DNA from 2 places in the Caballeronia sp. INML2 genome. Region 2 is predicted to be linked to the other one. Evidence: predicted binding sites of a transcription regulator. Region 2 holds the regulator's gene; the other holds the start of a gene.
The links. Region 2 encodes FNR, which switches genes on or off when oxygen is low (the NO sensors DNR and NnrR bind a similar motif). Its sites were predicted from a motif close to TTGATNNNNATCAA; they were not measured.
Positions count from the first base shown of each region.

Region 1: the regulator FNR is predicted to act here: its motif matches at 1,475-1,488, upstream of adhP (alcohol dehydrogenase AdhP).

Region 1 covers NZ_JALQDH010000123.1:1,946-5,355, reverse strand. The annotation lists gene adhP (alcohol dehydrogenase AdhP) at 380-1,405, opposite strand; partial or broken gene NCT32_RS34685 (efflux RND transporter permease subunit) at 1,702-1,980, opposite strand; gene NCT32_RS34680 (hypothetical protein) at 1,869-2,114, opposite strand; gene NCT32_RS34675 (sialidase family protein) at 2,188-3,410, opposite strand, start outside.
Region 2 covers NZ_JALQDH010000080.1:75,585-78,994, forward strand. The annotation lists gene NCT32_RS27785 (PAS domain-containing sensor histidine kinase) at 1-576, shown strand, start outside; gene NCT32_RS27790 (response regulator transcription factor) at 573-1,226, shown strand; gene fnr (fumarate/nitrate reduction transcriptional regulator Fnr) at 1,416-2,195, shown strand; gene NCT32_RS27800 (DUF1488 domain-containing protein) at 2,250-2,567, opposite strand; gene NCT32_RS27805 (c-type cytochrome) at 2,704-3,090, shown strand; gene NCT32_RS27810 (DUF3564 family protein) at 3,111-3,410, shown strand, end outside.

The DNA.
Region 1 (3,410 bases), on a different contig from region 2:
GGGCGGCGTCGAGCAAACAACCCAACGACGTGACATCTTTATCAAACGTGACGATAGAGTCATTATAAGCCGGGACGATGACATGGTGGCCGAGAAACAGGTTGCGTCGTTTCGACACAGCGTAGTAAATCTGCCTGCGCGACGACGCTGTTGACGTCCCGGCACCTGCTTGAAGAGCAACGCTGGGCGAGCTAATCTTCGTCGAGGAAACTGCGATACTGCGGCCGAGCGGATCGAGGCCAGGAACACGTCCTTCAGGAAGGTTGGTAACGTTTATACGCCCATCGTCAATTCAGCAGTGTTTAGGCTGCTTGTTCAGCATCGCCCCAAACTCCGTTGCGCTCCCACCTTGAAGCCGTCTATGCTGATAACGGCGCGCTCAGAGCTCAGTAAGTACGATGCGACCGTCGACTTTTCCCCCGCGCAGTGCGGTGAATACCTTGTTGATGTTTTCAAGTCTGTCGCGATGGATGTGCGCGCGGACTTTTCCTTCAGCGGCGAAGTCCAGAGATTCCTGTAAGTCGCGTCGCGTTCCGACGATCGAGCCGCGAACGGTGATGCCGTTCAGTACCGTAGAAAAGATTGGCAGCGCGAAATCTCCGGGCGGCAATCCGTTCAGTGCCACGGTACCGCCGCGGCGCACCATGCCGAGTGCTTGCGCGAACGCGTGCTTCGATACAGCGGTCACAAGAACGCCATGCGCACCGCCGATCTGCTGGTGGACCTCCTTCGCTGGATCGCAGGTCGAGGCGTCGATCGTAATCTGCGCACCCAGCTTGCGCGCAAGCTCTAACTTCTCTTGCGCGATGTCTACCGCCACGACATGCAAGCCCATCGCGATGGCGTATTGCACGGCGACGTGCCCAAGCCCTCCAATACCCGAGATCGCGATCCACTGGCCGGGACGTGTGTCCGTAACGCGGATTCCCTTGTAGACGGTAACGCCGGCACACAAAATGGGCGCGATTTCATCGAAAGCTACATCGTTCGGTAGTCGACCAACGTAGTCCGGATCTGCCAGCACATATTCGGCGTAGCTGCCGTTTACAGAATAGCCAGTGTTCTGCTGTTCGGCACAAAGCGTCTCCCAGCCGGTTTGGCAATACTCGCAATGGCCACAAGCGGTATACAGCCAAGGGACGCCGACGCGATCGCCTTCCTTAAGGTACTTCACACCGTCGCCCACCGCTGCGACGTATCCGACACCCTCATGTCCTGGAATGAAAGGAAGGCTGGGCCTGACCGGCCAGTCGCCATTCGCGGCATGAAGGTCGGTGTGGCAGACCCCCGAAGCCTTTACGTTGACCAAAATTTGGCCCGCGCCAGGGTTAGGAACGGGTACTTCTTCAATAGAAAGCGGCTCGCCAAATGCATGGACTACCGCAGCCTTCATGTAATTTGCCATCAGTCGCTCCTCAGTGATTGTGGGCTCTCACCCAGTGCACCAGTTTCCGTGTCGGCCGCGTTCAGACGTTTGAGTTAGATCAACTCGTGTCGAATCTTGGTCTTGCCGACAATGAGACCGCGCAGCGCATCTGGGACCGTCTTCGCGCTTGCACTACTTCCATCCATCCACCGAACCCAATATCCCTCTCCACACGACTTACACGACTTACTTTAGATATCCTTACGTATGTTAGCCACCTGCATCCGTCAATCTCGAATAACCGGCGGCCAGGAACCTCGTCGACGGCAATCTTCCTAGACTGGTGCACGCCGGACCCTGAACCATGCTGCGTAAAGGGCCGGCATGAAGAAAATCGTCAGCAGCGTGGCAACGGTGAGCCCTCCCATGATGGCGATGGCCATCGGCGCCCAAAAGATGCTCCTCGTGAGTGGGATCATCGCGAGCACCGTGGCTGCCGCTGTCAACGCCACAGGACGGGTCCGGTGGACGGCTGCATCGACGACCGCGCTCCAAGTGTCGCGCCCTTGGGCAATTTCGGCTTGTATTTGGTCGACCAGAATCCGACGACGGCGGTGAACGGGCGCGGCGCGCTCAACACCACTTCCCAGTCCCCGTTGCTTTCAGAATACAGACAGTGATGGATTACCTGTTGTTGCGCGAGCGCGTAAAGCAATACCAAGTTGCCCACCTCGCCGAAGCGGTGCACTCGGCGAAGCGCGGTGTTTCGTGCAGTCGCAGCACGGCCGGCGTTGACCTCCCTCCGGCCGCATTTGCGTCAACTATTGTGCCGGTGTCTCCCTTGCAAAAAAGACGTCGGTTCGATTAGTTGTGTTGCCTGAGTTCGTTTGTACAAAGAACGGCAGAAACTTCGCGTCTTGTACCTCGAGCCCCTGATAGTCGCCCACGAAGAAGCCCCTCGACATCGGGGCCGTTCTCATATTGAAGGGACCGGAAACAAGCTGTTCACTGACAAAACTGGGTCCACCCGCGGTCGGCGATGTGGTGAGCCAGATGCTAGTCGGCAACGACGTGGTGTTGCCGGCCTCGAGACCGCGGAAATCGTAGTAGGTGACGGCCACTTTGGCGGTGACGGCGTTGACGCGAATCGACGGATTGAACGCGGCCCGCCCTGTCATCGTGTTCACGCGGCTCGGTGTGCTCCACGAGCTACCGCCGTCCGTGGACTTTGATATTGCGATCTCGTCGAACTGGCCGCCGCTGAAGCGCGAGTCCTGCCAGACAACGTAGAGGTAACCGGTCGACGGATCAATGGCCGGCTCCGGAATGATGTCGCCGGTACGCAGAGGCTCGCCGGTGTTGGGATCCGTCACCCCAACGGTTCGCAGATCGGCGATGATCTGCGGCTGCGTCCAACTGGCGCCTTGGTCAGTGGACTTGATGAATGCAACCTTGCCGGCCGAGACGCCAAAGGGTGGCTGAATCAGGTCGAAGAAGTTATAGAGGGTGCCGGTCCGCGGGTCGACTACGATCTGGTTGCCGATCGTCTGCCGCCGCGAGGCAACAAAGTTCACGATGATCTTTGGCGGGCTCCAGGTTTGACCACCATTGACCGTCTTCGAGAACAACGTCGGCCCACGGTACGCCTGCGTGTGCATATCTGCATACGGGTTGGCGTTCGGCGACTCGAGCCGGTCCCATACCGCGTATGCAGTGCCGGCGTGGATCGGATCGGCTGTCACCGACTCCTTGTCATTGAAGAACTGCGCGCCGGGCTCGTCGTTGGCGATGATGACCTTCAGGTTGTTCCACGTCCTGCCGCCAGTGGTCGAAACCGCTGCAGCCACGGCGTTATTGTTGTTCGACGCGTTGAACGAAACCGACACGGCGTAGGCCGTGCCATCCGGTCCGATCGACACCCAGGGGTCGGTGGCCCGTTCGTATGGGAGGCCTCCGGGTGCACAGGCGCTAAAGGGCAGGGGCGTCGTCCCCCATGTCGATCCGCCATCGAACGAGAAGCCGACAACCAGACCGTGCGCACCGC
Region 2 (3,410 bases):
AAAATGAATATATTCGCGCTGCACGCACAGCTTGGCGCGCACACACTGCTGAATGAAGACGTTGCCGCTCAGTTTCAGCACATGGTTGGGCTTATCGACCGCAACATCGCCTCGCTCAGACGCATCGCATCGGATCAGCGGCCCGTCATGCTGGACGACCTGGGGTTATCGGCTGCCATCGACTGGCTTGTCGATGATTTCATCCGGCGCCACGGCATCGACGTGAGGCACAATCTCGATACCGGCGATCTCGCGTTCAACGCGGATGCCGCAACCGCGGTCTTCCGTATCATAGAGGAGGCGTTTGCGAATATCGTGCGACATGCCCGCGCGAGCCGCGTCGAACTGTCGCTCAACGCCGATGCTGCCAACTGCGTGCTGCGCGTGGGCGACGACGGCATCGGCGCCTCGTCCTTGCCGGCCGCGAACGGCAAATCGTTCGGCTTGATCGGGGTGCGTGAACGCGCGCATGCACTGGGCGGGCGCGTGTTCATCGATTCGACGCCCGAGTGCGGCTTCGTGCTGACAGTCGTCCTGCCACGCGAAGCGGTGGCGGAGAGGGAATCGCAACCATGACTACAAGAGTGCTGATTGCGGACGATCACGCGATGGTGCGCGACGGCCTGCGCCACATTCTCGCCAACGCGAGTGGTTTCGAAGTGGCCGGTGAAGCCTGCGACGCGGCGAGCACACTCGCGCTGGTGCGCTCGACGCCGGCGCAGGTGCTGGTGCTCGATCTGTCCATGCCGGGCCGCAGCGGCATCGACCTCCTCAAGCAGATCAAGGATGAAAAGCCCGCGCTACGCATTCTCGTACTCACCATGCATGCCGAACAGCAATACGCCGCCCGGGCATTCAAGGGCGGTGCGTCGGGATATCTGACGAAGGAAAGCGCGAGCGCGGAATTACTGGCTGCCGTCACCAAGGTCGCCGCGGGCGGCGTGTACGTGAGCCTCTCGATGGCCGAGCGCCTCGCGCAAAGCCTGACCGAGCCCGCCGACGCGCTGCCCCATCAACGCCTGTCGGACCGGGAGTTCGAGGTGTTTCAGCGGCTTTGCGCGGGCGAGTCCATCAACCAGATCGGCGAGGCGCTGTCCGTGAGCGCGAAGACCATCAGCACATACAAGGCGCGCATTCTCGAGAAAATGCAGATGCCGCACGAGGCCGCCCTCGTGCGCTATGCCGTGCGCCACAAGCTTTTCGACGACGATAACGACGACGCGTAAGCGTTCGCTCGTCAGGATTTCCTTACACGCCTGCCGAAATCCCTACCGAACTTTCCGGCGCCGCCGATTTAATTTCGAGACCGCGCGGCCAATAATTCGACGCATGGAATCATCCGCCGCGCATCGAGACGCCGACTTCCCCGGCATCCGCCTCGCGCGCGCGAACCCCGGTTCGACAGGAGACACACCATGTTCCCAGTGAGCGAAGGCCGATCCATCCTCCGACAATCCGAAGCGCCAGCACCGCGCCGCACTTTCCAGATCGCGGATAGCTCGGAAACACGCAAGGGTGCGCGCTGTTCGACCTGCTCGATGCAGCACGTGTGTATGCCGAGCGGTCTCTCGTCGGATGAATACGAGCGGCTCGACGCGATCATCTGCTCGACCCGGACCGTGCGGCGCGGTGAGACGCTCTATCGATCCGGGGATGCCTTTCAGAGCGTCTACGCCGTGCGTAGCGGCTGCTTCAAAACCGTCGTCATGCATCGTGACGGCAACGAGCAAGTCACGGGCTTTCACCTGGCAGGTGACGCGCTCGGGCTCGACGGAGTCAGCTCGGATCACCACGGGTGCGACGCGATCGCGCTCGAAGACAGCGTCGTCTGCATCATCCCCTTCGACTTGCTCGAACTGCTTTGCCGCGAGGTCAAGACGATCCAGCATCACGTGCATCGACTGATGAGCAGCGAGATCGTGCGCGAATCCAACCTCATGATGCTCCTCGGCACGATGACGGCCGAGCAACGCGTCGCGGCTTTCCTGCTCAACATCTCGACGCGCATGAAGGCGCGCGGCTATTCCCCCGCACAGTTTCTGTTGCGCATGACACGCGAGGAGCTCGGCAGCTATCTGGGTCTCAAGCTGGAGACGGTGAGCCGCATGTTCTCCAAACTGCAAAAGGCCGGCGTGGTCGATGCGCGCGGCAAGGAGGTGCGGATACTCGATCAGGCAGGGCTCGAAAGGGTGTGAGCGGCGGATCTGTGTCTGCACGCCTGGCGGAATGTCGGCCGCACACTGAAACCGTCACCTGACCGGGCGCGTCCGATGCGTGCCCGCAGCAGCGCCTCCACTGCTGAACCGGAAGTATCCGCTGCGAAGCACGACCGGTCTGCAGCCGACGCTGGTCAGCAATTGTTCTGCTGCCCCTTCTATGACGGCGCGGTTCATCTCGAACGCGCGTTGGAGGTCGTCCTCGCGCGAGGACGCTGCGCCGAAATGATCCTGGAGCGCTTCCGCCGATATGGTGCATTCAATGCGCGTGTCGTCCACGAGCGCCCAGAACATGAGCGCGGGCTCATCGCCGAGATACGCGGGCGCCTGGATTGGAAAGCTGATGTTCATGATCGCGCTTCCTCGCGGATGTCGGCTCGTACACCACTCAGTGTTTGCGTTCGACCCATGACCGGCGTTGACTCAGATCAACGCCCGCGAGAGAAGCACCCGCATGATCAATGTGTGAACACTTCTCTCACCGATCATGCACACTCACCGTTCTCTCGGTCATCGCGCGCGATCCGATGGCCCGCGCGTTCACGCCCGACATGTCGCACTGGGTGCGCTTCTTGCCGCACTGCTGCTCATCGCATCGCGCGCGCTCGCCCAGCCCGAACCGAGCGCACTCATCGACCAGCAGCATTGCATGTTCTGCCACACCAACGATGCGCCTTTCCTCGCTCCGTCGTTTCAGGAGATCGCCAACCGCTACCGCGACGACCCACGCGCGCACATCATGCTCGAACACAAACTGCGCGTCGGCGGTCGTGCGCATTGGGGAAACATGGCCATGCCCTCGCCCGCGGAGCGTGGCGGCCCGCTCTCGCCTGAAGACGCCCATACGTTAGTCGAGTGGGTATTGCGTCATTGACCACTTCGCAGGAGACCGTTATGCGAATCACCATCAAGCTCGACGCCTTTAATCGGGAAGCCGAATCGGCGTTTGCGGTGCTATGGCTCGATAAGGAACGCGGACGCTGGTCGCGGGAAGCGCATGACCGCATCGAGCTGCCATCATGGGGAACGTGGGAGCTCACGCCGGGCGGCACCCTGCTGCGCGGTCCCGACGCTTCTGCTCCTGTCGCCATGCTCGAGGGCCTGGTGCTCGCGGCACGGGAAGCAGTGTCCAGCGCCCCGGAACTTGTGACGTGCGAGCGCGGACGAGCCGTAGTCTTCGCCTGCGGCGACTCA